DNA from 2 places in the Metabacillus flavus genome. Region 2 is predicted to be linked to the other one. Evidence: a T-box and tRNA genes for the amino acid it is inferred to sense, from the RefSeq annotation. Region 2 holds a T-box; the other holds one or more tRNA genes.
What was found. The T-box of region 2 lies ahead of ileS (isoleucine--tRNA ligase). A T-box ahead of a tRNA ligase gene usually reads a tRNA of that ligase, here a tRNA-Ile.

Region 1 (15,102 bases), 1.3 Mb from region 2:
AGGCTGAGCTGTGATGGCGAGGGAAATTAAGTACCGAAGTTCCTGATTCCACACTGCCTAGAAAAGCTTCTAGCGAGGAAAATGGTGCCCGTACCGCAAACCGACACAGGTAGGCGAGGAGAGAATCCTAAGGTGATCGAGAGAACTCTCGTTAAGGAACTCGGCAAAATGACCCCGTAACTTCGGGAGAAGGGGTGCTCTTTAGGGTGAATAGCCTTGAAGAGCCGCAGTGAATAGGCCCAGGCGACTGTTTAGCAAAAACACAGGTCTCTGCGAAGCCGCAAGGCGAAGTATAGGGGCTGACGCCTGCCCGGTGCTGGAAGGTTAAGAGGAGAGGTTAGCGCAAGCGAAGCTTTGAATTGAAGCCCCAGTAAACGGCGGCCGTAACTATAACGGTCCTAAGGTAGCGAAATTCCTTGTCGGGTAAGTTCCGACCCGCACGAAAGGCGTAACGATCTGGGCACTGTCTCAACGAGAGACTCGGTGAAATTATAGTACCTGTGAAGATGCAGGTTACCCGCGACAGGACGGAAAGACCCCGTGGAGCTTTACTGCAGCCTGATATTGAATTTTGGCACAGCTTGTACAGGATAGGTAGGAGCCTTGGAAACCGGAGCGCCAGCTTCGGTGGAGGCATTGGTGGGATACTACCCTGGCTGTGTTGAACTTCTAACCCGCGGCCCTGATCGGGCCGGGAGACAGTGTCAGGCGGGCAGTTTGACTGGGGCGGTCGCCTCCTAAAATGTAACGGAGGCGCCCAAAGGTTCCCTCAGAATGGTTGGAAATCATTCGCAGAGTGTAAAGGCACAAGGGAGCTTGACTGCGAGACCTACAAGTCGAGCAGGGACGAAAGTCGGGCTTAGTGATCCGGTGGTTCCGCATGGAAGGGCCATCGCTCAACGGATAAAAGCTACCCCGGGGATAACAGGCTTATCTCCCCCAAGAGTCCACATCGACGGGGAGGTTTGGCACCTCGATGTCGGCTCATCGCATCCTGGGGCTGTAGTCGGTCCCAAGGGTTGGGCTGTTCGCCCATTAAAGCGGTACGCGAGCTGGGTTCAGAACGTCGTGAGACAGTTCGGTCCCTATCCGTCGCGGGCGCAGGAAATTTGAGAGGAGCTGTCCTTAGTACGAGAGGACCGGGATGGACGCACCGCTGGTGTACCAGTTGTCTTGCCAAAGGCATCGCTGGGTAGCTATGTGCGGACGGGATAAGTGCTGAAAGCATCTAAGCATGAAGCCCCCCTCAAGATGAGATTTCCCATCGCAAGAGTAAGACCCCTGAAAGATGATCAGGTTGATAGGTTCGAGGTGGAAGCGTGGTGACACGTGCAGCTGACGAATACTAATCGGTCGAGGACTTAACCTTTATTCAAGTAAGGCTGCTTTACTCGTGCAGCAATCGTTATCTAGTTTTGAAAGAGCAAAAAAAGATTAAAAATATCTTGATTTCTTCTGGAATCATAGTATAATAAATCTTGCCGCTTTTTTATGGAATATGTCTGGTGACTATGGCAAAGAGGTCACACCCGTTCCCATACCGAACACGGAAGTTAAGCTCTTTAGCGCCGATGGTAGTTGGGGGTTTCCCCCTGTGAGAGTAGGACGCCGCCAGGCATATATTTTATTATAAATGCATGATTCGATTCGGATCATAAACCGAAACAGCCACTCATCAAAGTAAATGCAAGAGGGTTGAGAGGAGCAAGCAGTGCTAGGAGTCGAAAGATCGACCACCGGAGCGCACATAAGTGCGTGAGGATGGGAGTGAGTGAAGACGACAACGCAATGCGCCGCTCATCGCAAGCCGAAACCTCACCAAACAAAGTAAATGCAAGAGGGTTGAGAGGAGCAAGCAGTGCTAGGAGTCGAAAGATCGACCACCGGAGCGCACATAAGTGCGTGAGGATGGGAGTGAGTGAAGACGACAACGCAATGCGCCGCTCATCGCAAGCCGAAACTATATGGAGGATTAGCTCAGCTGGGAGAGCATCTGCCTTACAAGCAGAGGGTCGGCGGTTCGATCCCGTCATCCTCCACCATTTATTTTACCTAAATTCAAATGCCGGTGTAGCTCAATTGGTAGAGCAACTGACTTGTAATCAGTAGGTTGGGGGTTCAAGTCCTCTTGCCGGCACCACTTTCTTGGTAGCACGTTCGAATAATCTTCGAAGCAAAACATCAGCGCCCAAATGGAGCCGCTGCTTGAATAAGCTTTCTGAGATTTGGGCGTCTTGCAAACTTCAGAGTGTAGGCAAAACAGAGAGCCATTAGCTCAGTCGGTAGAGCACGTTCGAATAATCTTCAAAGCAAAACATCAGCGCCCAAATGGAGCCGCTGCTTGAATAAGCTTTCTGAGATTTGGGCGTCTTGCAAACTTCAGAGTGTAGGCAAAACAGAGAGCCATTAGCTCAGTCGGTAGAGCATCTGACTTTTAATCAGAGGGTCGAAGGTTCGAGTCCTTCATGGCTCACCATTTCGATTTATATAACAAGCGGGTGTGGCGGAATTGGCAGACGCACTAGACTTAGGATCTAGCGCCTTACGGCGTGGGGGTTCGACTCCCTTCACCCGCACCATTTCTTTTTTTTGCGGAAGTAGTTCAGTGGTAGAACACCACCTTGCCAAGGTGGGGGTCGCGGGTTCGAATCCCGTCTTCCGCTCCAATCCTTAACGCCGGGGTGGCGGAATTGGCAGACGCACAGGACTTAAAATCCTGCGGTAGGTGACTACCGTACCGGTTCGATCCCGGTCCTCGGCACTCTTATAATATTTTGCGCCCGTAGCTCAATTGGATAGAGCATTTGACTACGAATCAAAAGGTTAGAGGTTCGAGTCCTCTCGGGCGCGCCATATCGGGAAGTAGCTCAGCTTGGTAGAGCACTTGGTTTGGGACCAAGGGGTCGCAGGTTCGAATCCTGTCTTCCCGACCATTTCCTTGAATAATGGGGCCTTAGCTCAGCTGGGAGAGCGCCTGCCTTGCACGCAGGAGGTCAGCGGTTCGATCCCGCTAGGCTCCACCAATATTATATATATCACTATATGGCGGCGTAGCTCAGCTGGCTAGAGCGTACGGTTCATACCCGTGAGGTCGTGGGTTCGACCCCCTCCGCCGCTACCATATAGGACCTTTAGCTCAGCTGGTTAGAGCAGACGGCTCATAACCGTCCGGTCGTAGGTTCGAGTCCTACAAGGTCCACCATCACTTATTCTTTGGAGGAATACCCAAGTCTGGCTGAAGGGATCGGTCTTGAAAACCGACAGGGGGGTCAAACCCCGCGGGGGTTCGAATCCCTCTTCCTCCTCCATATACTCTTTACTTTAGCAGGTATTATTTCCGCTATGACAGTAATACTGAGTAAGAGAAATGTTCAGAAATTAGGTTAGTTATAAGCGCAGCTAAACTTAATAATTTTTATTATCGCGGGGTGGAGCAGTCTGGTAGCTCGTCGGGCTCATAACCCGAAGGTCGCAGGTTCAAATCCTGTCCCCGCAACCAAAATGGTCCGGTAGTTCAGTTGGTTAGAATGCCTGCCTGTCACGCAGGAGGTCGCGGGTTCGAGTCCCGTCCGGACCGCCATTTATGTTTTCTTGGTACATAAGATAACTTAATCAAAAGTTTCTGACGAAAAAATTATAATGGCTCGGTAGCTCAGTCGGTAGAGCAATGGACTGAAAATCCATGTGTCGGCGGTTCGATTCCGTCCCGAGCCACCATTTATATTGAAGTGGCGGTTGTGGCGAAGTGGTTAACGCATCGGATTGTGGTTCCGACATTCGTGGGTTCGATTCCCATCAGTCGCCCCATTTCATGCGGGTGTAGTTTACTGGTAAAACCTCAGCCTTCCAAGCTGATGTAGTGGGTTCGATTCCCATCACCCGCTCCATTTCTATTGAATATGGGCCTGTAGCTCAGCTGGTTAGAGCGCACGCCTGATAAGCGTGAGGTCGATGGTTCGAGTCCATTCAGGCCCATTTTGTTCCGCAGTAGCTCAGTGGTAGAGCTATCGGCTGTTAACCGATCGGTCGCAGGTTCGAGTCCTGCCTGCGGAGCCATTTTCATTATAAGTGTTAAACAGGTTTGTGAGAATACTTTCACAGATCATCTATTTATGTATAAGGGGAAGTACTCAAGTGGCTGAAGAGGCGCCCCTGCTAAGGGTGTAGGTCGCGTAAGCGGCGCGAGGGTTCAAATCCCTCCTTCTCCGCCATCTATTCGGCCCGTTGGTCAAGCGGTTAAGACACCGCCCTTTCACGGCGGTAACACGGGTTCGAATCCCGTACGGGTCATTGTAAAAAACGCTGCAGATGCAGCGTTTTTTTGTTTTATCTTTTCAAGCATAAAACCGGTGCTCCATACTTGTTAAGCGAGGACAGTTCAATCGGCTATCCAAAATCGCTTTACAACATTCCCGTTTTCTTCAGTAAACTCTGAATCGAATTTTCCTCCATTTTTTATAATCGTCTTCTCTGAGGCGATATTGGTTTTGTCGCACGTAACCAGTACTTCTTTAATCCCCATTCGTTTTGTTTCAGCCAGGGCCAGGGACAGGATTGCTGTGGCATATCCTTTTTGCCTCTCAGAAGGTCTTATTCCGTATCCAATGTGGCCTCCCCGTTCTTTTAAGTATTCATTCAGCCTATGCCTGATGTTAACCGCTCCTGCAATGCGATCCTTGTCCAAAAGAAGCCAATAGGTAGAGTGGGGTACAAAATTCTCAGGAATGTTTTTCCCCTGCTCCTGTTCCTTTAAATAGTGCAGATACTTTTCAAAGTCAGCAGGGTTTTCAGCTACCACCCATGGAACGATTTTTTCTTCTGAGTTTTTCCATTCCTCATAAAACTCCATATATGCATGTTTAAGAGTAAAATCCGGTTTCATTAAACTTAACAAGTCATTGGCCTCCTTGTGCGGCATCTTTTTAGAAATATAGTCCATGTCACTGGATTCTGCAACCTTTTTTGAACACAGCTTTTCCATTTTATTTAAAATTTATTGGTCATTAATTGTAGTTTATAGGATTAAATAGAAAATTAATCTTTTCTGTACCCTGGTAATTCCTTTATTTTTTCCTTCAATTTAGCTTTTTTGAAAATTAAAATTCGACTAATTACGACAAATTTTCTATTAAAACATGTTTTTGAAATAATGGTTTTATTCGTTCGTTATAAAAGAACCCCTTTGCAGCAGGGGGTTTACCTCTATTTTTTATATACTTTTCTCATTTCTATTTATAAAAATAACTTTTTATATGCCTTCAATAAATATTTGTTAGATTATGTCTAATTATAAAAGCGTTTGCACAAAAGGGTTTTTTTTTCAAAGTAGAGAATTAAAAAGTAGTAAAAGGGGTATATAGATTGAGATACACTCTAAAATGCGGGGAGGGTTTATGCTGAATGATTGCAAGTCCTACAGATTTTGAGGTTCATTTGTTTCATGAAGGAAGCCTGTTTAAGAGCTTTGAACAATTTGGCGCTCATTTTAAGACTATTGATGGAGTAAGCGGAGTTCAATTCACTGTGTGGGCACCACATGCAAAACAGGTAAGAATTGCTGGTGATTTTAACCAGTGGAAGGGCACGGATTACGTACTTGAGAAAGTAAGCAATGAAGGGATATGGACTGGGTTCTTTCCGGATTTGAAGCTAGGAGATGTATATAAGTACGAACTGATTGCCAAAAATGGTTCCAGGCTGCTGAAAGCTGACCCGTTTGCTTTTTATTCAGAGCTTAAACCTAATACAGCTTCTATTGTAGCCGATTTGGAAGGGTACAAATGGAACGATCAAAAGTGGCAAAGAAAGAAAAAAACAAAAAATATTTATCAAAAGCCTGTCTTTATTTATGAGGTCAATTTAGCTTCCTGGAAGAAGAAAGAGGATGGAAGCCTTTATTCATATAAAGAACTAAGCGAAGAGTTAATACCTTATGCAATCGATCATGGATTTACCCATATTGAGCTCATGCCGGTAATTGAACATCCATATGACCGCTCATGGGGCTATCAGGGAACAGGATATTTCTCTGCAACAAGCCGATATGGTACACCTAAGGAGTTTATGGAGTTTATCGATGTCTGCCATCAAAACGACCTTGGAGTGATCATGGATTGGGTTCCGGGACATTTTTGCAAGGACGCACATGGTCTATATATGTTTGACGGGGAGCCGGTATTTGAATATACAAACTACAATGATCGGGAAAATGTAGTCTGGGGTACAGCCAATTTCGATTTGGGCAAACCGGAAGTACATAGCTTTTTGATCTCGAATGCCCTGTTTTGGCTGGAGAAATATCATATAGATGGTTTCCGCGTAGATGCGGTAGCTAACATGCTTTATTGGCCAAATAGTGATTCGTTTGAAAATCCATACGCTGTAAACTTTTTGAAAAAGCTGAATGAGACAGTTTTTGCCTATGATCCTCATACACTTATGATTGCTGAAGACTCTACTGATTGGCCTTTGGTTACTAGCCCTGTTTCGGATGGAGGGCTGGGATTCAATTATAAATGGAATATGGGCTGGATGAATGATGTGCTGGAGTATATGGAGACGGACCAGCATGACCGCAAGCATATTCATCATAAGATGACTTTTTCTCTCATGTATGCTTTTAATGAAAATTTTATTCTTCCATTCTCTCATGATGAAGTGGTTCATGGGAAAAAGTCACTTCTAAATAAAATGCCTGGTGATTACTGGCAAAAGTTTGCTCAGCTGCGCTTGCTGCTAGGCTACATGCTGGTTCATCCGGGGAAGAAACTTCTTTTTATGGGGTCTGAATTCGGCCAGTTCGATGAATGGAAAGATCTCGAGCAGCTCGATTGGTTCCTGGAGGATTATGAGCTTCACCGTGATACAAGGGTTTATTTTAAAGAACTAATGAATGTTTATAAAAAGCAAAAGCCTCTTTATGAATTGGATCATTCTCCGGAAGGATTTGAATGGATTGATGCAGACAACGCGGAACAAAGTATTTATTCCTTCATGAGAAAAGGATCTAAAGAAGGGGAAGTGCTTGTTGCAGTCTGTAATTTCAGAAGCGATGTGTATCACGGATACAAAATCGGGGTACCGGCAGACACGAGATATGTAGAGATTTTGAATAGTGATGATGTTCATTTCGGAGGTTCCGGTCAGGTGAATATCAAAGAATTGAAAGCTGAAAAAGAGGAACTTCATGGCCAGCCGTACAGCATCAGCATGACGGTCCCGCCATTTGGTTTTAGCTTGCTGAGAGCAATTAAAAAGAGAAGGGAGAACAACAATGAAAAAGAAATGCGTAGCAATGCTTCTGGCAGGGGGGAAAGGCAGCCGTCTTAGTTCATTAACTAAGAATTTGGCGAAGCCTGCCGTTCCATTTGGAGGGAAATACAGAATAATCGATTTTACTCTGAGCAATTGCACAAACTCTGGAATTGATACTGTAGGGGTTCTTACACAGTACCAGCCGCTTGTTCTTCACTCGTATATCGGAATTGGAAGCGCGTGGGACCTGGATCGTAAAAATGGAGGGGTAACCGTACTTCCCCCATATGCAGAATCCTCTGAAGTAAAATGGTATAAAGGCACAGCAAGTGCCATCTACCAGAATTTAAATTATTTAGAGCAATATGACCCTGAATACGTACTGATTCTTTCTGGTGATCACATCTATAAGATGGATTACTCTAAGATGCTGGACTACCATGTTGAAAGAAACGCCGACGTTTCCATTTCAGTTATTGAAGTCCCTTGGGAAGAAGCAAACAGATTCGGAATCATGAACACGAACGAGCAGATGGAAGTCGTTGAGTTCGATGAAAAACCTCAAAATCCTAAAAATAACCTCGCTTCAATGGGCGTATATATCTTTAAATGGTCTGTCCTTCAGGAATATTTGGAGATGGATGAGCGCAATCCGTATTCCAGCAATGACTTTGGGAAAGACGTTATTCCACTCCTGATTGAAGAAAAGAAAAAGCTTGTAGCTTATCCGTACAAAGGGTACTGGAAAGACGTAGGAACTGTGAAAAGTCTATGGGAAGCAAATATGGATCTATTAAAAGACGATCCTGAGCTTAATCTGTTCAGTCAGGATTGGAGAATTTATTCTGTCAATCCAAACCAGCCGCCGCAATTTATTTCTGCAGAAGCAGAAGTAACCGATTCTCTTGTAAATGAGGGCTGTGTTGTATACGGAACCGTACAGCATTCCGTCCTGTTCCAGGGTGTAACAGTGGGCAAAGATACCTTCCTTAAAAAGTGTGTTGTCATGCCGGATGCGGTAATTGGAAACAACGTCTATATTGAGAATGCCATCGTTCCAAGCGGAATGACCATTGAGGATGGAACGGTTATTCGCTCAAACCCTGAATTAGAAGAAGTCCTGCTTGTTACTCCGGACTATATTAGACAGCAGCAAGTGGCTGCGCGCGATGCAGAAGTCACTGAAAAAAGAACGTAAACTACTTGAGACGAAAGAGGTGGCAAAGCATGAACATGAGCATGCTTGGAATAATTGATGCAACAGCGCATAGCCAGAATATTGATGATTTAATACAAAATCGTTCAATGGCTGCTATTCCCTTTGGTGGAAGATATAGATTAATAGATTTTGTACTTTCTAATTTGGTTAATTCAGGAGTAGACAGCGTCGCTATATTCCCTAAATACCAATACCGTTCTTTAATGGATCACCTTGGATCAGGAAAAGAGTGGGATTTAAACAGAAAACGGGACGGCCTGTTCTTTTTCCCTTCTCCGCATCTGCATGATGAATACGATGAATTCGGATCGTTCCGCCAATTCAAAGATCATTTTGATTATTTCAAAAGAAGCCGTCAGGAATATACAGTTATTACAAACAGCCATACTGTTTGCAACATTGATTTCTGCAAAGTCCTTAAGCACCATATTGAAATGGGCTGCGATGTAACGGAAATCACTAAAGAAGGCAATTCTCTGCAAATGTATGTGCTTAAAACCTCACTGCTGAAAGATTTAATTTCCTCCTATGATAACAATGGATTTACAACATTAAATCAAGTAGTAAATGAAGGCAGATCCCAGCTGAACATCTGTGAATATGCGTATAACGGCTACGTTTCGGTGATTGATTCCATTCAGTCTTATTTCCGCTACAGTCTTGATCTGTTAAAGCCGGAAGTTTGGAAAGAGCTTTTCCCTAAAGCTGCGCCTATTTATACGAAAGTAAAGGATGAACCTCCTACTAAATATCTTAAATCCTCATATGTACGCAATTCTATGATTGCAAATGGCTGCCGTATTGAAGGGCATGTAGAAAATTCCATCATCTTCAGAGCAGTTCATATTGGCAAAGATACTGTAATAAAAAATGGGATTATTATGCAGAAATCCACTGTGGGCGAAAACTGCGTGCTTGATAACGTTATTCTAGATAAGGATGTTAAAATTGGAAGCCACGAAGTTCTGAAAGGTACAATGGAGCACCCAATTGTTCTGCGCAAAGGATCTGTCCAAGGAGTGCTGATTAAGTCGTGAAAATTTTGTTTGCCGTATCTGAATGTGTGCCTTTCGTCAAATCCGGCGGTTTGGCCGATGTAGCCGGGGCGCTGCCGAAAGAACTTACCCGGTTAGGATCTGATGTAAGAGTCATCATGCCGAAGTATGGGCAGATTCCCGAAAAATACAGAGAACAGATGACAAAAGTAAAAGAGATTGAAGTGGCTGTAGGCTGGAGATCTCAGTTCTGCGGCATTGAAGTTTTTGAGATGGATGGGGTTACGTATTATTTTCTGGATAACGAATATTATTTTAAACGTGACTCTTTGTATGGGCATTACGATGATGGCGAAAGGTTTTCATTTTTTTCAAGAGCCGTTCTGGAAGCAATTAAAGCCATCGATTTTCAGCCCGATGTTATTCATAGCCATGATTGGCATACAGGCATGGTGGCATATTTCCTGAATGAGGTGTATGCAGCTGATCCATTTTATGCTGAAATGAAAACAGTCTTTACGATTCATAATCTTGAGTTTCAAGGGATTTTCCCTCAGGAGATCATTTATGATCTCCTGAACCTTGGACATGAGGATTTCACAGCCGATAAATTGGAATTTTATCAATGCGTGAACTTCATGAAAGCAGCGATCATTTCTTCTTCAGCCATTACTACCGTCAGCCCAACCTATATGGAAGAAATTCAGACTCCTTATTATGGTGAGCGTCTTGACGGATTGCTGAGGGCAAAAGGCGCCTCCCTACATGGAATCCTGAATGGAATCGATGACACAATTTACAATCCTGCAAAAGATGCTTTCCTCAAAGCACCTTTTGATGTGTCAACTCTTGAGAAGAAACAGGATAATAAAGCTGCTTTGCAAAAAATGTTCGGTCTTCCTGAAAAACCCGATGTCCCGGTTATCTCCATGGTTACAAGGCTGACTAAACAAAAGGGTCTTGATCTTGTGCGACATGTGATGGAAGAGATGGTGGACAGCGATACGCAGTGGATCATTCTTGGCACAGGCGAAGATGAGTTTGAAAACTATTTCCGCCATATGGAACATAAATATCCTGAGAATGTAAAAGCGTACATAGGCTTTGATGAGCCATTAGCCCACAGAGTGTATGCAGGTTCTGACTTATTCCTGATGCCTTCCAGATTTGAACCTTGCGGACTTGGACAGCTTATAGCCCTTCGATATGGCTCGATCCCTGTGGTTCGGGAAACCGGCGGTCTGAATGATACGGTTCTTTCCTACAACGAAGCAACAGGTGAAGGAAATGGATTTTCATTCAAAAGTTTTAATGCTCATGACATGATGCATACGGTTAGGCGTGCTCTCTCTATTTACAGAGAGGATAAAGAATTATGGAATAAACTTGTCAGGAACGCAATGAGCCAGGATTACAGCTGGTCTCAATCTGCCAGCAAATACAATCAGCTCTATACTGATTTGATGGGAAGTGGGAGTATTGTTCTCAAGTAAAGAATCTTTCCAGAAAAGTTTTCTAAAAAGGCTGGAAATGACATATGGAAAGACGTTCAGAGAGTCTACCAGCAGGGATCAATACAATACTTTAGGCCATATGGTAAGAGAATACATCAGCACGAACTGGATTGAAACAAATGAAAAAAACCGCTCTGCCAACAATAAGCAGGTCTATTATTTATCAATAGAATTTTTGCTCGGTAAATTAATGGGGCAAAACCTGTTGAACCTTGGTATCCGGGAGGTTGTAGAAAAGGGTCTTGAAGAACTTGGAATCAGCTTAACGGATATAGAAGAGTCGGAATCGGATGCAGGCTTAGGCAATGGCGGTCTTGGCCGCCTTGCTGCTTGTTTCCTTGATTCTCTTGCTTCGCTTGACCTTCCAGGCCATGGCTGCGGAATCCGATACAAACATGGGTTGTTTGATCAGAAGATTGCAGATGGCTATCAGGTTGAGTATCCAGAACAATGGCTGCGCCATGGAAACGTGTGGGAAGTCAGAAAACCCGATCAGGCAGTTGATATTGCTTTTTGGGGAACGACTGAAAGCCGTGAAGTGGATGGTAAACTGGAATTCAAACATGTTTCGCCGGAAACGGTCGTTGCCGTTCCATATGATATGCCAATGATTGGCTATGAAACCAGCACAGTGAACACGCTCCGCTTATGGAGCGCAGAGCCCGCCCATCATCCTCCCCTAAACAGAGATTTGCTAACTTACAAGCGGGAAACCGAGGCAGTTTCTGAATTCCTTTATCCGGATGATACACATGATGAAGGGAAAATTTTACGCCTTAAGCAGCAGTATTTCCTTGTATCAGCCAGCTTGCAGAGCATCATTCGCTCCTTTCGTAAAAAGAATGGCAGCCTTCATAATTTTCATGAAATGGTGGCTATTCATATTAATGATACCCATCCTGTATTGGCGATTCCGGAATTGATGAGAATTCTTCTGGATGAAGAACGAATGGAATGGGAAGAAGCCTGGAAAATCACCACAAATACCATCTCCTACACGAATCATACAACATTGTCAGAAGCCCTTGAAAAATGGCCGATTTATTTGTTTAAACCGCTTCTTCCAAGAATCTATTTAATTGTTGAAGAAATTAATGAACGCTACTGTAAAGCATTATGGGAGAGATATCCCGGCGACTGGAATAGAATCGAGCAAATGGCCATCCTTGCCCATGGCCTTGTTAAGATGGCTCATCTGGCGATTGCAGGAAGCCATAGTGTCAATGGGGTTGCAAAAATCCATTCCGATATCCTCAGAATGCGTGAAATGAAGCTTTTCTATGAATTTGAGCCTGAGAAATTCAATAATAAGACAAATGGAATTGCTCATAGAAGGTGGCTGCTAAAGGCAAATCCAGAACTTGCAGATACGATCACTGAGGCAATCGGCGATCGGTGGGTGAAGGATCCTGAATATTTGATCCAGCTGAAGCGTTTTATCTATGATGAGGGCATGAAGGAAAAAACAGCTAAAATTAAACAGGCGCGCAAGGAGATTTTGGCTCAGAAAATTTTTGAGCAATCTTCAATGAAGGTCGATCCCTCTTCCATCTTTGATGTGCAGGTCAAGCGGCTTCATGCCTATAAACGGCAGCTGCTCAATGTGCTTCATATTATGTATCTGTATAATCGGATCCGGGAAGATTCCAACTTCTCTGTTTATCCGCGTACGTTCATTTTTGGGGCAAAGGCGTCGCCTGGCTACTATTATGCAAAAAAAGTCATAAAGCTAATTAATTCCTTAGCCGAGAAGGTTAATTCAGATCCTAAAGTCTCCAAGATGATTAAAGTGGTTTTCATGGAAAATTACCGTGTTTCGCTTGCTGAGTCCATTTTCCCGGCGGCTGATGTAAGTGAACAAATTTCCACTGCATCTAAAGAGGCTTCCGGTACAGGAAACATGAAATTTATGATGAATGGCGCCTTAACTCTCGGTACTCTTGATGGAGCAAATGTAGAGATTCTTGAATCAGTTGGCACTCCTAATATCTTTACCTTTGGCCTGACTGCAGAACAAGTCCTGGATTATTATGAGAATGGAGGATACCGTTCAACAGAATATTACCATCACGACGTTCGGATCCGCCAGGCAACGGATCAGCTGATTAACGGTTTTTTCCATGAAACAGAAGGAGAATTCGAAGCGATCTATGATTCTCTTATCGCCCATAATGATCAATATTTTGTTCTTAAAGACTTTTCATCCTATGCAGAAGCACAGGAGAGGGTGGAGCAGACCTTCATTAATAAAGGTGAATGGCAGGAAAAATCGTTAATTAATATCGCTTATTCCGGTTCATTTTCCAGCGACAGAACAATTAAAGAGTACGCAGATGGAATTTGGAATATCAAGCCCATTTAACTCTGCAATAGCGCCCCTCCTCCAGGAAGGGGCGCTATTTGCCGTTATGGAAGCTGCGCGGCTGCTTTATAGTAAGTTGCCATGCTGTGGTTTCCGGCAATGGTTCCGGTTTGTAGAGAGAATAAGCATTGATTTGGCAGATGGGCATAGTAATAGTTTTTGCCCAAACTAAAATCTGTTATTTTTCCTGGTGGAAGAAGCGGGACAAGGTCTTCTCTGTTTACAAACCTGCAATAGCGGATTCCTGATTTACTATAAGAAGAAACGAATCGTCTGTTTCCTGTCTTAGGACTTCCGAAATTATACATATATATAATGGGATTTACCGTATTTTCTGCTGCGTCAAGGGAAGCAAGGGTTGCAATACCTGCCCCGAGACTGTGTCCCGTAAAGTATAGGCTTTTTCGTGGTGAGCGGTTTCTGATAGCCTTGTATAAATCTGTTCGAAAAGACTGATAGATTCCAAGAAAGCCATCGTGGGCCAGGCCAGCGGATGCATACGGATAAGCAACTTGCTCGATATCTCCTGTAGCTGCCCAATCAGGTTCTGACTGGCTCCCTCGAAAGGAAACGATAATGTGCTGATCCGATTCAATGATAAATCCAATCCACTCGTTTTGACCGAGAACATTTCCTCTTAAAGAGGCTGCCTTAACAAAGCCTTCAGGTGCTTTAAAATCTCCGCCATTCCGTGCACCTTCATAAGCCAGGAGGCAGCAGTCTGCAAGCAGGACAGCTGTCTTTCTGTCAGGTTTATTTAGATCATCCATTGGATTTCCTCCCGTGCAGTTTGCTTTTACCATATGCATGCTCGTGAGAAATGGAGCCATAGGAAATTGGGTGAAAATCCAGTAAGAGTCTAAACACACCTGTTTTTGTAAAAAATCTCTTTTTCATAGGACAATCCGTTTGGTTTTTTCTAACTGCGAAGTAAAGAGCTGGGGCAGTTCGAACCTTCTCATGGGATAGGTGTCTATCCAACAATTATTAGGGAGGAATGCGGCAACATGAAACATAAGTATATACCAGTGATTCTGGCGGCAGCGTTCTCAGCTGCTTCTATAACAATCCCTGCAGCTGCAGAGGAAACAGTGACCGTACAGCAGGGCGATACTCTTTCCGAACTTGCGAACAGCCACAATATGACAGTTGCTCAAATGATGCAGGTAAATGGTTTGGAAGGCGATCTTGTTTTTCCGGGGCAATCACTAAAAATCGGCGATGGAATTACTGAAGTAAAGGGAGCATCCATACATACAGTCGAAAGCGGAGAAACTCTAAGCGGTATAGCTTTAAAGTATAAAATGAGTGTAGCTGAGCTTAAAAGCTTAAACAGCCTCCAATCCGACTCCATCTATGCTGGACAAAAGCTTGAAGTGAATGCAGATCAGAATTTATCCTCTCTGGACAGCGGGCAGTTTCCTCTAAATGAAGGTACGTATGATCCATTTGTGGATACATGGGGAAAATCAAGAGAGTATGGCGGGGCAAGGGTTCATGAGGGTACAGATATCATGGCTAAAGAAGGCACCCCAGTGTATGCCGCTACTGACGGAAGCGTTTCACGAAAAGGATGGAACGAACTTGGCGGATGGAGATTGACAATTAATACACCTGACGGATATAACGTTTATTACGCACATCTTTCTAAATATGCGGATGGAATTGATCCAGGAACAGATATTAAGAAAGGGCAATTAATCGGATATGTTGGAAGCAGCGGATATGGTCCTGAGGGGACGACGGGAAAATTTGTCT
Region 2 (15,102 bases):
TGAAGAATCCCCCAGGCCGCCCCTTCATTCCGATGGGACGTGATGTAAAAGAAATTTTCTATGACAGGTATGCTATCTCCAATTTCCAAATTTTGAACAACCAGCCATTTCGTCAGCTGATCCAAACAAATAACAGCAATCGCAAGTATGTAGCTCACTAAACGCACGTACGTTCCCCCAACCATTCAAATTAGATACATTGAATTTTATCACAAAAAGTTGAAAAGAGTAAGGAATAGCGAAAAAAACCGTTCAGATTAATGAACGGTTTCAATGCACCATCTCTTCAGTGCTTTGGCCAGCGTAATCAGTGACTCCTGTATAATCAAAAGGAAGCGACTTTTTTTCGTATTGATCCTTATAAGAAAAATCATGAATGCTCCTTGCTGTCGGCAGATATTTAAGACTGGACAGCGGAAGCACTGCTCCCGTCTCTTCACAAATGCCATATAAGCCGCTGTTCATTTTGTTAAGCGCATGCTCCACATCATGAAGCTCTTCCTTAACATGAAACATGATCGTTCCGGATAACACCTCGGAATTCCCGGTTTCAAAAAATGAATGGTGAAACAATCGCTCCTGAAGCTCCTCCCGCATTAATTCAAGCTCTTTTCTTATCGCAAAAAAATCCATGCTCAATGCGGCTCAACTCCTGCTGTAAGGTTTGTAAAAATAGTTTATCCTTTCAGCCGAACCTCACCCTGTTCATTTTTTTCCACGGATTTTTTGGGAGTGCAGGACGGGTATGACTGCGGGGAGTTTTAATTGGGTTTGTCTGACAAGTCTGCTTTCTTCTCGTTTGTCTGACTATTTTGTCTGACAAGTCTGCTTTCTTCTCGTTTGTCTGACTAACAGGGAGTGTAAAATTTCGCTTCACAATATTCCCCACCCTTTACAGCATGATAAAGAGACCCGAATCTAATTCGGGTCTCTTTAAACTTCAATCAGTTTGATGCATATTCTTTTTCCACGATGGCAGCACAGCGGGCACAAAGACCTGGGTGGTTTTCGTCTTGCCCTACCTCTGGTGTTACGATCCAGCAGCGTTCACATGTTTCTCCTTCTGCTGCTTCAACTGTAATTTTTACATTGCTGAATTCCTGGGCGTTTTCCGGTGCAGCGCTCATGTCTCCGCCAAAATCAAATCCGGATACGATAAAGAGCTGTTTAAGATCCTCTTCTACCGATTCAAGCAGGGATTTTGCTTTTTGATCCGGATAAAGTGTAATTTTAGCCGTCAGGGATTTTCCGATTGTTTTTTCATTTCTTGCGGTTTCAAGCGCTTTTAGCACGTCATCACGAAGAGCCATGAATGCATCCCATTTCTCTTCAAGTACGTCTGCATGTTCAATCACAGTGCTTTCAGGCATATCAGTAAGCTGAACGCTTGCTGCTTTTTCTGACTCGATATGCTCCCAAACTTCGTCGGCAGTGTGAGGAAGAATTGGCGCAGTTAATTTGGTCAGAGCCATCAAGGTTTGATGCAGAACGGTTTGAATTGCACGTCGGTCCGGATGATCTTTGCCCTCGATGTAAAGAACATCTTTAGCAAAATCCAAATAGAATGCGCTCAATTCGATTGTGCAGAAGTTATGGACGGCATGATAGATAACAGCAAATTCATATTCATCATATGCTTTCTTTACTTTGTCAATCAGTTTGTTGAGTTTTACAAGCATATATCTGTCAACATCCCGAAGGTTTTCCCATTCTACAGCATCCGCTGGAGTAAAGTCCGCAAGATTTCCTAATAAGAAACGGAAAGTATTGCGGATTTTGCGGTATACTTCAGCCACTTGCTTTAGAATAGCATCAGATACCCGGACATCGGCCTGGTAGTCAACAGAAGCTACCCATAGGCGAAGAATATCTCCGCCGAGCTGGTTCATGACTTTAGAAGGAACAACGACGTTCCCTACAGATTTACTCATTTTGCGGCCTTGGCCATCAAGAGCGAATCCATGGCTTAATACCCCTTTATAAGGCGCTTTGCCAGTTACAGCCACAGCTGTGGATAGGGATGAGTTAAACCAGCCTCTGTACTGATCCGATCCCTCAAGGTACAAGTCAGCTGGACGCTGCAGGTCATCTCGTTCCTGCAGAACGGCTTGATGAGAAGATCCTGAATCAAACCATACGTCCATGATATCCGTTTCACGTGTGAAATTGCCGTTCGGGCTTCCTTTATGTTTGAATCCTTCAGGCAATAAATCCTTTGTTTCACGCTCAAACCAGATATTGGAACCGTGCTGGCGGAACAAATCAGATACATGGCTGATCGTTTCATCCGTGATGATCGGTTCGCCGTTTTCTGCATAGAACACAGGAATCGGAACACCCCACGCCCGCTGTCTTGAAATACACCAGTCACCGCGGTCTCTTACCATGTTAAACAATCTTGTTTCGCCCCATGCCGGAACCCATTTCGTTTCTTTCACAGCATCGAGAAGTTCACTGCGGAAATCTTTAATGGAAGCAAACCACTGTGCTGTTGCTCTAAAAATCACCGGTTTTTTCGTTCTCCAATCATGCGGATAGGAGTGGGTGAAGAACTGCAGCTTAAGCAGAGCACCGTTTTCCTGAAGTTTTTCAGTAATTGGCTTATTCGCTTCGTCATAAAACAGACCTTCAAATCCGGGAGCTTCGTTTGTCATAACGCCTTTTTCATCGACTGGGCATAGAACATCCAGACCGTATTTCTGGCCTACGATAAAGTCATCCTCCCCATGGCCTGGAGCGGTATGAACACAGCCTGTTCCTGCATCAGTCGTAACATGTTCGCCGAGAACAACAAGGGATTCTCTTCCATAGATCGGATGCTTCGCAGAGACTCTTTCCATTTCTTTTCCTCTAACCGTGCGTACAAGTTCATGATTTTCCCATTCAAGCTCTTTTGCAACGGCATTGAGCAGTTCTGATGCCACAACATATTTTGCTCCGTTTGCAAGGACTACACTGTATTCCAGGTCAGGATGGACAGCGATTCCAAGGTTTGCCGGAATGGTCCATGGAGTTGTTGTCCAGATGATGATTTTTTCATCCTCTTCTAGCACGCCTTTTCCATCTGCTACGTCAAAAGCTACATAGATGGATGGAGATTTTTTATCCTGATATTCAATTTCCGCTTCTGCAAGAGCTGATTCGCTGGATGGAGACCAGTAAACTGGTTTCTTGCCTTTATAGATGTATCCTTTTTTAGCCATTTCACCAAAAACAAGGATTTGCTGCGCTTCATACTCAGGCTGAAGGGTTACGTAAGGATTGTCCCAGTCTCCCCTTACTCCCAGACGTTTAAATTGCTCACGCTGACCATTAATCTGATCCCAAGCGTACTCTTCGCACAGCTTGCGAAATTCGGCAACAGACATTTCCTTGCGGTTTACTTTTTTATTTTTTGTCAAAGCTGTTTCAATTGGAAGACCATGCGTATCCCAGCCGGGAACGTAAGGTGCATTGTAGCCGCTCATGGATTTGTAGCGGACGATAAAATCCTTAAGGATTTTATTTAGAGCATGGCCCATGTGAATATCGCCGTTTGCATATGGAGGTCCATCGTGCAAGATGAAGAGCGGACGGTCTTTTGTATGCTCCTGAACCATTTTATAAATATTCATCTGTTCCCATTTTTCCTGCATTTCAGGTTCACGCTTCGGTAAATTTCCGCGCATTGGAAATTCTGTTTTAGGCATGAGCAAAGTATCTTTATAATCCATTTCTTTTTCCTCCTATGTTTAGGCACTGATAAAATTGACTGTCGATTTTCGCTTCAGGGACTCATCCCTGGCAGGTTTTGGTAAAAAAATACAAAAAAGCCTTCTCATCCCTGGAAAGGGACGAGAAGGCTTGCTTCACGCGGTACCACCCTTATAGATGCAAAAAAACACATCCACTTAAGCATTCTTATCGTGAATGAGGCGCCTTCCTTACTAATGCATTTCAGGAAGGAACTCAAGGGTGATTTTCATCTGATGTCTTTAGCCGGGCTCCCACCACCCCCGGTTCGCTTTGTAAAGGGTTCATTCAGACTACTATCCCTGTCATCGTCGAGTCATATTTTGATTGTGCTCAAATTATATGCGAATTCCCATGAAAAAGTCAAGAACGGTATTTAGCTTCTTCCTCTTCTCCTGCATAGACGCTGTCCACTTCATATTCAAGGAGATGATCCCAATCATCGTTTTTCAATAAATCGAGCTGTGCTTCAATCAGCATTTGGAAACGTGTCCGGAACACTTTAGACTGTTTTTTCAGCTCTTCAATTTCCATCGCTACCTTGCGGGATTTTGAAAGGGATTCATTGATGATGCGGTCAGCATTTTTTTCTGCCTCTTTAATAATCAGCTTGGATTCCTTTTGGGCGTTGCGTTTTACTTCTTCAGCAGTTTCCTGTGCAATCAGAATAGATTTATTTAAGGTTTCTTCGATGACCGTATAGTGGCTCAGCTTTTCTTCCATCTCTGCAACCCGTGTTTCGAATTCCTTTTTATCGCGGAGCACCATTTCATAATCTTTAATAACCTGATCGAGAAATTCGTTTACTTCATCTTCGTCATAACCGCGGAATCCTTTATTAAATTCCTTATTATGAATATCAAGCGGTGTTAAAGGCACAAAGGCCACCTCCATATGTATCGGTTTGCACTCCTGCATACCATTATAATTCATTATTCGGCAATTATGGGGCAAATCCTCCAAAATTCATGATTATTTTTGTCTGCCAAATAGAAGTCTGATTTTATCTTTTTTCGTACGGCCAAGGATTTCTGTCACTTTGCTGCGTCCGAAACCTCTTACTGAAATCCTGTCGCCTTCCTGGCATTCCATCGATCCCTGTTCCGCAGTACGCCAATTTACCTTTACTTGTCCTGCCTGCAGAAGCGGCTGCACCTTCTGTCTGGAGATTCCGTAAATTGCCGCTATTACCGCATCCAGTCTAAGGGAGCTAACGGTAGTGGAGGACTCGCTCCACTCATCATGCTTTGCAATCGCCTTTGAAAAATCAATTTTCTTCAGCTCAACCTTTGCTTTCCCGATCTCGGTAAGCTGCAATTTTAAAAAGTCATCCATTTCTTCCGCAGCCACGAGCTGAATGTTCTCATCCTCTATTAATATGTCTCCATATTTTGATCGCTTGAGCCCGATCGACATTAAAGCGCCGAGGACTTGCCTATGCTCAAGATTTACAAATTTCGAAGGGTAGCTGATTTGAAATAAACTTAAAGCAAAATCGTCATGGTCCGGTTCCAAATACTCCGGATAAAGCAGCGCCCGTTTTCTTTCCGCCTGAGGCGTTCCTCCTTGAAAAGCAGCATTCACTTCTTTTTGATCACCGATCAGCGAACGGACAATTTCCTGTTCTCTCGGGTCCAGAAAGTCAGTCAGCTTCGGGCTGTAAGAAGAAAGAACATATTCTTTCCAGCCAATCACTTTTTCAATAAAATCACGTTCATCTTCTCTAAAATGCTGAAATAAATCTGTCATTTGCATCACCGTTTCATTAATTGGAAAAAGGGACCATAACGTCCCTTCCCTTACGCAATCATATAGTATAGAGACCGCAATCCGCCTTGTGCCAGGTTTAAAACCAGTATCGCTGCAATTGGAGACAGGTCAATCATGCCAAGTGAAGGAATGATCCTGCGGAACGGTTCTAAAAAGGGTTCGCAAACCGACGCAAGAATTTGTCCGAATCTGCTCTCCTTCGCATTCGGAAACCATGACATGAGAATATAAATGATGATGGCATACGAATACACCTGCAGTAAAGATCCTAATACTGAAAACACTAAGTCCATTGCCCATTACCACCTTTGAGGTTCATCTTCAACTGCCAATTCGGAGATGGTTCCAGATACGTCCACATTATCTGGAGTGCAGAGAAATATATTCATCCCGATTTTTTGGATATCTCCGCCTATCGCATAAACTGTGCCGCTGAGGAAATCAACGATCCGTTTTGCCTGATCATGCTGAATCCGCTGAAGATTGACAACAATCGCACGGCGGTTCTTTAGCTGATCTGCAATATCCTGAGCTTCAGAGTATGCACGAGGCTCACATAGCACTACTTTAGAGGATTTTTGAAGGCTTTGCAAACTTACAACGTTTTGCTTTCCTTCTTTTCTTGGTGCCTGCTGCTCGGGAGATAAATATTCTTCCTCCTCCTCATAGCTTTGTTTATCAGTATATTCATATTCCTCTTCATCAAGAGCAAAAAAGGTTTTAAAGCGGTTTTTGATACTCATTTTTGACACCTCCTGTAATTTATCCTACAAGAGAAGAGCCGATTCGGATGAAAGTAGCTCCCTCTTCAATAGCAATCATATAATCGCTGGACATTCCCATGGAAAGCTCAGTGCAGGGTGCATGGTCCAGTCCCAGGCCTTGTATTTCTTCTTTAAGCTCTTTAAGGCGCTGAAAAGTCCGGCGGATCGTTGAGGTGTCGTCAGTGCTGGGAGCCATCGTCATCAGACCGGCAATCTGTATGGCCGGATATTCACTGCATGCTTTTATAAATGAAATCGTTTCTTCAGGCTTTATTCCGTGCTTGGATACCTCACCAGACGTATTGACCTGTACAAAACATTGAACGGGTGCTTCTGCGCGCTTATCGATCTCTTTTGCAAGGGAAAGCCTATCCAGTGAATGTATGTATGAAACCTTATCAATTACATGTTTTACTTTTCTTGACTGCAGGGAACCGATAAAATGCCAGACTGCTTTATTGCCTATGCGTTCATACTTCTCAGCAAGTCCTTCATCCCGATTCTCCCCCAGGTGAATAATTCCTGCTTCAATGGCTTCCTCCGCCCGATCAGCTGTAACGTACTTTGTCACAGCCACGAGCCTCACTTCTTCAGGATTCCGTCCAGCCTGTCTGCAAGCTTTGTTGATATTCTCTTTGATGACAGACAGATTTTCTTTTATTTCCAATCAAGAACCCTCCTCTTTCAAACCAATAAAGCCAATCATTCTGCCAGTCTTTCCCTCGTCCCTGCGATGTGAAAAAAACAATTCATGCTCACAGCTTGTACAAAGGCCGGACACTGCAATATTTTCTCTATTTAATCCGGCTTTCACCAGCAATGCTTCGTTAAGTGCTTTCAGGTCAAGGGAATATTGGCCCGGTGCCGCTTTCATGTATGGAAGCTCTTCAACAGGGTCAAAAAGCTTGTTTACTTCTTCAATCACACGGTCATCAACCTTGTAGCAGCATGATCCAATAGATGGCCCTATTACCGCATGAATCCGTTCTAATTGCGCATCTTCCTCTTCTATCCAGCGGCTGATCATGGCTTGGCCAATGTTAAGAACGCTTCCCTTCCATCCGGCATGTGCTATTCCGATAAGCTTCATTTTCTCTTCATAAAAAAGATCGGTACACAATCGGCGAAGGCAAGTGCAAGCACCGTATCTGTTTCTTCTGTATAGATTCCATCGGCAGCAGGTATCGCTTCTTCATAATCATAAGCGCCGTTCCCGCGATTTTCCTTCTCCGCTTTCACGATCCGGCTTCCGTGAACCTGATCTGCAAATACCCAGTTTCGGAGAGGAATGGATGTTTCAAATGCACAGGCTTCTCTGTTTGCCGCCACATCGGCAGGATTATCGTTCACATGAAGCCCCATATTTAAAGCAGAAAAAGGGGAGGTGCTTACTCCTCCGTTTTTTACAGTAAAACCTGCAATGATAGAAGAATTGATTCTTGCAAAGCCGCCCAGGCTCAAAAATGTTTCCCGATCCTTTGTAAATGGCTCCATCATGATATCAATCTCCTTTCGACAAAATCCCTGGATGAATGCTTTTATTTTACCACATCTTTCCCTTTAAGTTCATAAAATAAAGGGCAAAATTAATCATTTATTGCATAATTTCACACGGCTTATTAAGGGGAAAGATCCTGAGAAGACATCCTCACTAAAATTACATCTTCCCCAATCTTTACTATGTTTCGCCATGGGATTACAAATTCCTCTTCCCTTCCGAAGAATCCCATCATTTTGCCCGGTCCTGTTATAATAATAGCCTGTATCTTTCCTGTTGTAACATTAATATCGAAGTCCCCAATGCTTCCCAGCTTCTTCCCGTCTGAAACATTAACAATATCCTTTGTTTGAAACTCGGAAATGTTCATCATATTAACCGCTCCCATCAAACGTATCTTTTACTATTCAATGTATGAGAGGTTTCGTTTAGTATTCGTACACAATCATGAGCAGAAGTTTCCCTCTCAACATGAAAAGGGATCCTCCGTTTCCGGCAGGATCCCTTAGGCTTGTCCATCTTATTGCTGAATATTTTTATTCATTTGCTTGATTGCTGCTTTTTCCAGCCTCGAAACCTGTGCTTGGGAGATTCCTATTTCATCAGCAACTTCCATTTGTGTTTTCCCTTGAAAAAATCGCTTCCTTAGGATAAGTTTTTCCCTGTCGTTAAGTCGCCTCATTCCTTCCTTTAAGGCGAGCTCTTCGATCCACTGGATATCCCGGCTCCGCTCATCACTTAGCTGATCCATTACATAAATCGGATCGCCGCCGTCATTGTAAATCGGCTCAAACAATGAAACTGGATCCTGAATGGCATCGAGGGCGAAGACAATTTCTTCATGGGGTACCTCAAGCACCTTTGCTATTTCTTCTGCGGATGGTTCTCTTGACGTCTGGGTCATTAGCTTTTCCCTCACCTGCAGGGCTTTATAGGCGATGTCCCTTAATGACCTGGAAACCCTAATCGGATTATTATCGCGCAGATAGCGTCTGATTTCCCCTATAATCATAGGTACAGCATAAGTTGAAAATTTCACATTTTGTCCCAGGTCGAAATTATCAATGGATTTCATAAGGCCAATACAGCCAACCTGAAACAAGTCATCGACAAATTCTCCTCTGTTGTTAAAACGCTGGATGACACTCAGAACGAGCCTGAGATTTCCATTTACGAGTTTTTCTCTTGCTGAATTGTCCCCGCTTTGCATCTCTCTGAAGAGAATTCGCATTTCTTCATTTTTTAGTACGGGAAGCTTTGACGTGTCTACTCCGCAAATTTCTACTTTATTTCGTGTCACATCTTTCCCTCCAGTCAGGAGCTGCTGTACAAAAAACAGTATTTCCTGGTGTTGGAAAAATATGCACATTAAAAAGACGCTAAAATTACAAGAAAATTATTTTTCCCAAATAAAATAAGGGTTTTTTAGACCCTTTTTATTTAGAAATTTTTAAACCATTTTATTAAATTCTTTCCTTAACCGTTTGATAATGCGCTTTTCCAGCCTCGAAATATACGATTGAGAGATCCCCAGCATATCGGCGACATCTTTTTGTGTTTTTTCTTCTCCTCCCTGAAGGCCAAACCGAAGCTCCATAATTTGCTTTTCCCTGTCGTTCAGCTGCTGAAGAGCTTTTAGGAGAAGCTTACGGTCAACATTTGCTTCCAGATCCTTCGTAATAATATCATCGTCTGTTCCGAGAACATCCGAGAGGAGAAGCTCATTGCCGTCCCAATCAATGTTGAGCGGTTCATCGAAGGAAACCTCGGACCGGATTTTATTGTTTCTTCTCAAATACATCAGGATTTCATTTTCGATGCATCTGGAGGCATATGTAGCCAGTTTGATTTTCTTCTCAGGGTTAAACGTGTTGACTGCCTTAATCAGACCGATTGTACCGATGCTTATTAAATCCTCGATATTAATACCCGTGTTCTCAAATTTCCTCGCAATGTACACGACCAGCCGAAGGTTTCGTTCAATGAGAATTGCTCTGGCTGCCAGGTCCCCGGTGGGAAGCTTCTTGAGAAGTATTTCTTCCTCATCTTTATTAAGAGGGGGAGGAAGAGCCTCACTTCCGCCAATGTAATAAATCTCATCTGTCTTGAAGCCAAGCTTCGTTAATAATTTGTACCACCAATACGTAATTCTCAGCCTAAGGTTTTTCATCTTATTCCCCCTTCTAAAAGTCCAAAACGCGAGTAAACTTATTTAAGACACATGTGCAGATGATGTCCCCTGAAGCATTTGAGGATGAACAATGCATGTAAAATCTCCATCAGCCGATAGCTGGGAGGAGCTTAAGCCGATAATGGCTTTTTTCACGTTTATTTCTTCTTTTTCCGTCTTGATTATTAAAGAGTCCGGCTTTAAGCCGATAAGAAATTGATTTTGCTGCCCGACTCCCCTGTATGGAATAATCCGCATTCGCAGCTGCCAATGATCTTCAAGCTCAGGCGCATCGTCCAGAATATTCCCTGACATCACTTTGTCTGTCAGAGCCTTAGGAAGCAGACCGGTCAGTTTATCCGTATCTGCAATCATGACAGGCGTTCTTGTGATGGGGTCAAAAAGCTGATTTCCGCTGTCAATCAGCCCGGCCATAGGCAGAATCGTTTCTCCGAAAACGGCCGTTACCTGAACGATTTCATGATACTGGAGTTTTTTTACTTGCACGTCATTCCCCCGCCCTGCTGAAAACAGCCAAAGCAGAGGAAAACCAATAATAACAAAAATCCACGTAATCGGATCACCGAAGCCTGTTGTCTGGGTCATTAATATTCCATTGGTTAAATAGCTGTCTTGCTGCAGAAAATAATGGGCTCCAATAATTCCCCCGCCAAGAGCGAATGTTGAAAAGTAAAACATAAACCAGTTCTGCAGAAAGTATTTAAACCGTACAAAGCCAAAAGCTGACCAAACCATGAGGACAGAGATGAAAAGCTTCCCTGCAGGATGACTGAAGAACGGCCCAAGGGGTGTAAACATGAAAAGAATGATAGATGAACCTATGAAACCACCCAATAAAAGCCTATACCAAACTTTTGGCCTCTTCAGTAAGGAAGCAGTAAGCATCAGAAGAAACAGATCAAAAAGGAAATTAAGCATCCATATGACATCTAAATATACGGACAATGTCTAACCCTCTTCCATGACAGGTTCCAGATTGTCTAAATAGCAGGATATAGCCCTAAGTATAATGAGATCGTCCGAGGAAGTCTGTCAATTCATGAGGGGGAAAACGGTGTTTTTTTAAGGGGTTTTGTCGGAAGGGGAGAGTTCTGAGTTTGATCGTTTTATTCCTTTCTTCAGGCGCAGGCTGGCAGGGTTATGCCCGTATTTTGGCTTATAAAATTCACGCAAAAAAGAGCCAGGCAGGTATGCCAGGCTCTTTTTCCAGGAATATTATCGTCTTCTGTTCCGGTTTCTAAGGAAAGTCGGGATATCCAGAGCGTCATCAGGCTGCTGCTGGCGGGAACTTTCATTGTATGGTGACGGTTCTTCGCGCTTCATTTCGCGTTCCCGTTCACGCTTTTGAGGCATAGCCGGTTTTGGAGTTTGAGGCGTTTGAGTGCTTCCTCCAAAGCGAGGCTGTTTGCCTGGATTAATTTCCTGTTCGCTGAAACCTGTTGCGATAACCGTTACGACGATTTCGTCTTTCAGGTTTTCATTGATAACAGATCCAAAGATCATGTTTACTTCCTGATCAGATGCGGATGCCACGATGTCTGCAGCTTCCTGCACTTCATAAAGACTTAGATTTGTTCCTCCAGTGATGTTCATAAGGACGCCTTGGGCGCCATCAATGGATGTTTCAAGAAGCGGACTTGAGATCGCTTTTTTTGCCGCCTCAGCTGCACGGCTCTCTCCAGTTGCTACACCAATCCCCATGAGTGCGGACCCTCTGTTGGACATAATCGTTTTCACATCTGCAAAGTCAAGGTTAATTAGACCAGGAACCGCAATCAGGTCAGATATACCTTGTACACCTTGGCGAAGAACGTTATCCGCTTCGCGGAACGCTTCAAGCATTGGTGTATTTTTATCTACAATTTCAAGCAAGCGGTCATTTGGGATAACAATCAATGTGTCTACTGATTCTTTCATAGAAGAAATACCGCCAGATGCCTGCATGGCACGCTTTCTTCCTTCAAATGTAAATGGACGTGTCACAACACCCACTGTCAGTGCGCCTAAGTCCTTTGCAATTTGAGCAATAACTGGTGCAGCACCTGTTCCGGTTCCGCCGCCCATACCAGCAGTTACAAAGACCATATCCGCACCGCGAAGTGCTTCTTCAATCTGCTCTTTGCTCTCTTCTGCTGCTTTTTTGCCTACTTCAGGGTTTGCACCCGCACCAAGTCCTCTAGTAAGCTTGGAACCTATTTGCATCTTTATTTCCGCTTTTGATAGATTTAATGCTTGTGCATCCGTATTAACGGCAATAAATTCTACCCCTTGAACACCATGTTCAATCATTCGGTTTACAGCGTTGTTTCCGCCTCCGCCTACCCCAATTACTTTTATGGTTGCTAGACCGTCAATATTCGTTTCAAACTCCAACATGCTTAATCCTCCTAATCCATCAATCACTTCTGGTTGATCATTTTATTCAAAGAAGTAGCCGAAAAACTTTTTCACTTTGCTCTGCTTTTTTTCTTCGTTTGGTTTTGGTTTGCTGCTGTTTCGCTGAGGCTGTTCCTCTCTTACAGCTGCTGCCTGTTCAGCATATACTTCCTGAGAAACATTTGAACCAATTCTTCTGCCTTGAATTTTTGCATTTTTATATGCAAATTGTATGAGCCCGACACCTGTCATATAGCGGGGTTCTCTCACTCCGATATAGTCAGGGCTTGCAATTCTCACACTGCTTTGCAGCATATCCTGGGCAAGTTCAAGCACACCAGGCATACTGACAGTACCGCCTGTCAGAACGAAACCGCCTGGAAGGTCTCTCACGCCCAGCCTCATAAGCTCATGTTGAACCATCTCAAATAGTTCTTCTAGTCTTGCTTCAATAATATCAGAGATTTCCAGCTGATTAAATTGCTGTTTTTGATCGGTTCCAATGATGGATACTTCAAACACTTCATCAGGGGAAGCAAGGTCGTAAAAAGCATGACCATGTTTAACCTTGATTCTTTCTGCCTCTTCTGTTGCTGTACGGAGCCCGATGGACAAATCCTTTGTCAAATGCTCCCCTCCGATAGGAAGAACGGAAGCAGAACGCAGATGCCCCTGCTCAAATAGAGCAATTGTTGTAGAGCCGCCGCCGATATCAATCATGGCAACTCCGAGATTTTTCTCGTCACGGGACAATGCTACAGAACCGGCAGCCAAAGGCTGAAGGCAGATGTCTGTTATTTCGAGCCCCGCCCTTTCAACACAGCGGAGCAGATTATGTAAGATTGTTTTGGAACCGGTAATGATTGTCCCTTCCATTTCAAGTCTGACCCCAAGCATTCCGCGGGGATCATTTATCTCATCCAGACCGTCAACGATGAACTGACGGGGAATAACGTCAATAATTTCTCGTTCAGGAGGAATGGACATCACCTGGGCCGCTTCAATAACTCGGCGGACATCTTCATTTGCTATCTCCCTGTTCTCACTGGAAACAGCAACCACACCATGACAATCCTGAAGATGTACATGGTTGCCTGCAACCCCCACAACCACTCTTTTCAGGGGAATTCCTACCATGCGTTCCGCTTGTTCCACGGCTTTTTTAATAGAATGAACGGTTTCGTCTATATCAACGATTGAACCTTTTTTTAATCCTTCTGATTTTACATTCCCCACACCGATTACGTTTAAAGCATCGTCGGCCATTTCCCCGATAATGACTTTAACACTGGATGTACCGATGTCGAGACTCACGAAGATTTCACTGTTGTTCATTCTATGGCACCTCCTTCTCTCTCTACATTTCTTATTCTATTATTTGATGGACAACTTTACAATCTGCATCACGAACATTTTGAGATCGCACATTGAACAGCTTCACCCGCAGCCTTAGGAAGGCATGCCTTTTACCTTGTGACAGCGTGTTTTCACAGCACCCGTCTTGAATTTATTCTTTTAACAGGCATAAATGATGCTATAAGAATTTATTCGTCAAAAGATGCATTTTTCCCTCTAGTTTAATCAACTTTTTTCACCTTTTGTCTCGAATCACTCCACTTTGAGATTAATATCCTTCTAATGACCGCAATGTTTTGGAACAATCTTACTCCGAAGGCAAAAATCGCCACTAGATATAAGTCTACACCAAGATGGACACCCAGAAAAGCTAAAGCTGCGGCTAGTAGAATGTTAAAGAAGAATCCTGATACAAATACCAGCTCATCATATATGTTCTGAAGCTGGGCCCGGATTCCGCCGAGCAATGTATCAAGAGCAGCCAATATGGCTATGGACAGGTAATTCGAATATTCAGCAGGGATTTTGAATTCTGTGGAAAAGCCCAGTGCAATTCCTAAAATCAGCCCAAGCACAGGAAGCCACATCAATTTTCTCCCCCTTTGCCGCTCTCATAGGGCTTTAATTCCCCGGTAAGGATTTTCTTATCGCTTTCGGGAACCACTATGTCTTCTCTGGGTTTTTCCGCTGTCAGCTTAATGTTATCAACTGCAAACAAATCATGTGTGCTTGACACCTTAACTCTGTCATAAAGCTTATTTGCATCCTCTGCAATGACTTTGATTTCAATCGGCAGTGTGTCTAAGGCGCTGCCGTCCATCTTCGTCACTCCATTAATGTCCCTGATGACCGTTGTACTTGACACCCTGTGTCCATTAATGGAAATATGCTCCGCATCATATGTGTTTAGTTCGTTAATCAGTTTTCTAAGTAAATCAGGCGAGACAGATATAGTATTTTCCCCAATCAGGTCCTGGCTAAACAACGGCTCAAGACGGAGGATCATTCCCTCACCTTTTACTTCGGTTAAACCGGCCAGTACTTTGAGCTCATCCAGCGTTTTCTTTAAAGCTTCCTCCCGTTCTCTTCCCTCCATGGAATCATACGTATTCAAAAGCTTATCGTATTTAGTGATTTCCTCAAGGAGGTCAGATTGCTGCTTTTGCTCTTCTTTAAGCTGCTCTCTGATCTCCCACAAGTCTCTCGTATCCCTTATAACAGGTTCCTTAATGGATAAAAATTGGACGGATAGCATAAATCCGAAAAGACCCATGATGAAGGTGTAGCCCATTATTTTTTTCCTGCCTGACACATTCTTTGCTCCTTACTTACATGAACAATCAGGATTTTCGGTCACCCTGAAGCATTGAATTCATGGTAATCTCACTTTTCTTTTCTGATTTTACAACTATGTT

Region 1: it encodes a tRNA-Ile, which carries the amino acid that the T-box ahead of ileS (isoleucine--tRNA ligase) is inferred to sense. The anticodon was not compared.

What each region holds. Positions count from the first base shown of each region.
Region 1 covers NZ_JAGVRK010000001.1:3,049,607-3,064,708, reverse strand. The annotation lists rRNA gene J9317_RS15715 (23S ribosomal RNA) at 1-1,369, shown strand, start outside; rRNA gene rrf (5S ribosomal RNA) at 1,502-1,617, shown strand; tRNA gene J9317_RS15705 (tRNA-Val) at 1,967-2,042, shown strand; tRNA gene J9317_RS15700 (tRNA-Thr) at 2,065-2,140, shown strand; tRNA gene J9317_RS15695 (tRNA-Lys) at 2,401-2,476, shown strand; tRNA gene J9317_RS15690 (tRNA-Leu) at 2,495-2,579, shown strand; tRNA gene J9317_RS15685 (tRNA-Gly) at 2,592-2,666, shown strand; tRNA gene J9317_RS15680 (tRNA-Leu) at 2,676-2,761, shown strand; tRNA gene J9317_RS15675 (tRNA-Arg) at 2,777-2,853, shown strand; tRNA gene J9317_RS15670 (tRNA-Pro) at 2,857-2,933, shown strand; tRNA gene J9317_RS15665 (tRNA-Ala) at 2,948-3,023, shown strand; tRNA gene J9317_RS15660 (tRNA-Met) at 3,045-3,121, shown strand; tRNA gene J9317_RS15655 (tRNA-Ile) at 3,126-3,202, shown strand; tRNA gene J9317_RS15650 (tRNA-Ser) at 3,216-3,308, shown strand; tRNA gene J9317_RS15645 (tRNA-Met) at 3,423-3,499, shown strand; tRNA gene J9317_RS15640 (tRNA-Asp) at 3,504-3,580, shown strand; tRNA gene J9317_RS15635 (tRNA-Phe) at 3,642-3,717, shown strand; tRNA gene J9317_RS15630 (tRNA-His) at 3,732-3,807, shown strand; tRNA gene J9317_RS15625 (tRNA-Gly) at 3,814-3,887, shown strand; tRNA gene J9317_RS15620 (tRNA-Ile) at 3,902-3,975, shown strand; tRNA gene J9317_RS15615 (tRNA-Asn) at 3,982-4,056, shown strand; tRNA gene J9317_RS15610 (tRNA-Ser) at 4,121-4,211, shown strand; tRNA gene J9317_RS15605 (tRNA-Glu) at 4,219-4,290, shown strand; gene J9317_RS15600 (GNAT family N-acetyltransferase) at 4,379-4,882, opposite strand; gene glgB (1,4-alpha-glucan branching enzyme) at 5,401-7,329, shown strand; gene J9317_RS15590 (glucose-1-phosphate adenylyltransferase) at 7,274-8,452, shown strand; gene J9317_RS15585 (GlgC family sugar phosphate nucleotidyltransferase) at 8,482-9,510, shown strand; gene glgA (glycogen synthase GlgA) at 9,507-10,961, shown strand; gene J9317_RS15575 (glycogen/starch/alpha-glucan phosphorylase) at 10,948-13,344, shown strand; gene J9317_RS15570 (lipase family protein) at 13,389-14,114, opposite strand; gene J9317_RS15565 (M23 family metallopeptidase) at 14,352-15,102, shown strand, end outside.
Region 2 covers NZ_JAGVRK010000001.1:1,735,487-1,750,588, reverse strand. The annotation lists gene lspA (signal peptidase II) at 1-167, opposite strand, end outside; gene J9317_RS09015 (TraR/DksA C4-type zinc finger protein) at 271-633, opposite strand; gene ileS (isoleucine--tRNA ligase) at 945-3,713, opposite strand; T-box leader at 3,827-4,050, opposite strand; gene J9317_RS09005 (DivIVA domain-containing protein) at 4,096-4,611, opposite strand; gene J9317_RS09000 (YlmH family RNA-binding protein) at 4,705-5,481, opposite strand; gene J9317_RS08995 (YggT family protein) at 5,532-5,795, opposite strand; gene J9317_RS08990 (cell division protein SepF) at 5,802-6,245, opposite strand; gene J9317_RS08985 (YggS family pyridoxal phosphate-dependent enzyme) at 6,265-6,933, opposite strand; partial or broken gene pgeF (peptidoglycan editing factor PgeF) at 6,934-7,760, opposite strand; gene J9317_RS08975 (YlmC/YmxH family sporulation protein) at 7,886-8,137, opposite strand; gene sigG (RNA polymerase sporulation sigma factor SigG) at 8,285-9,133, opposite strand; gene sigE (RNA polymerase sporulation sigma factor SigE) at 9,215-9,934, opposite strand; gene spoIIGA (sigma-E processing peptidase SpoIIGA) at 9,977-10,900, opposite strand; gene ftsZ (cell division protein FtsZ) at 11,171-12,331, opposite strand; gene ftsA (cell division protein FtsA) at 12,374-13,666, opposite strand; gene J9317_RS08945 (small basic family protein) at 13,909-14,274, opposite strand; gene J9317_RS08940 (DUF881 domain-containing protein) at 14,274-14,999, opposite strand; gene J9317_RS08935 (DUF881 domain-containing protein) at 15,028-15,102, opposite strand, start outside.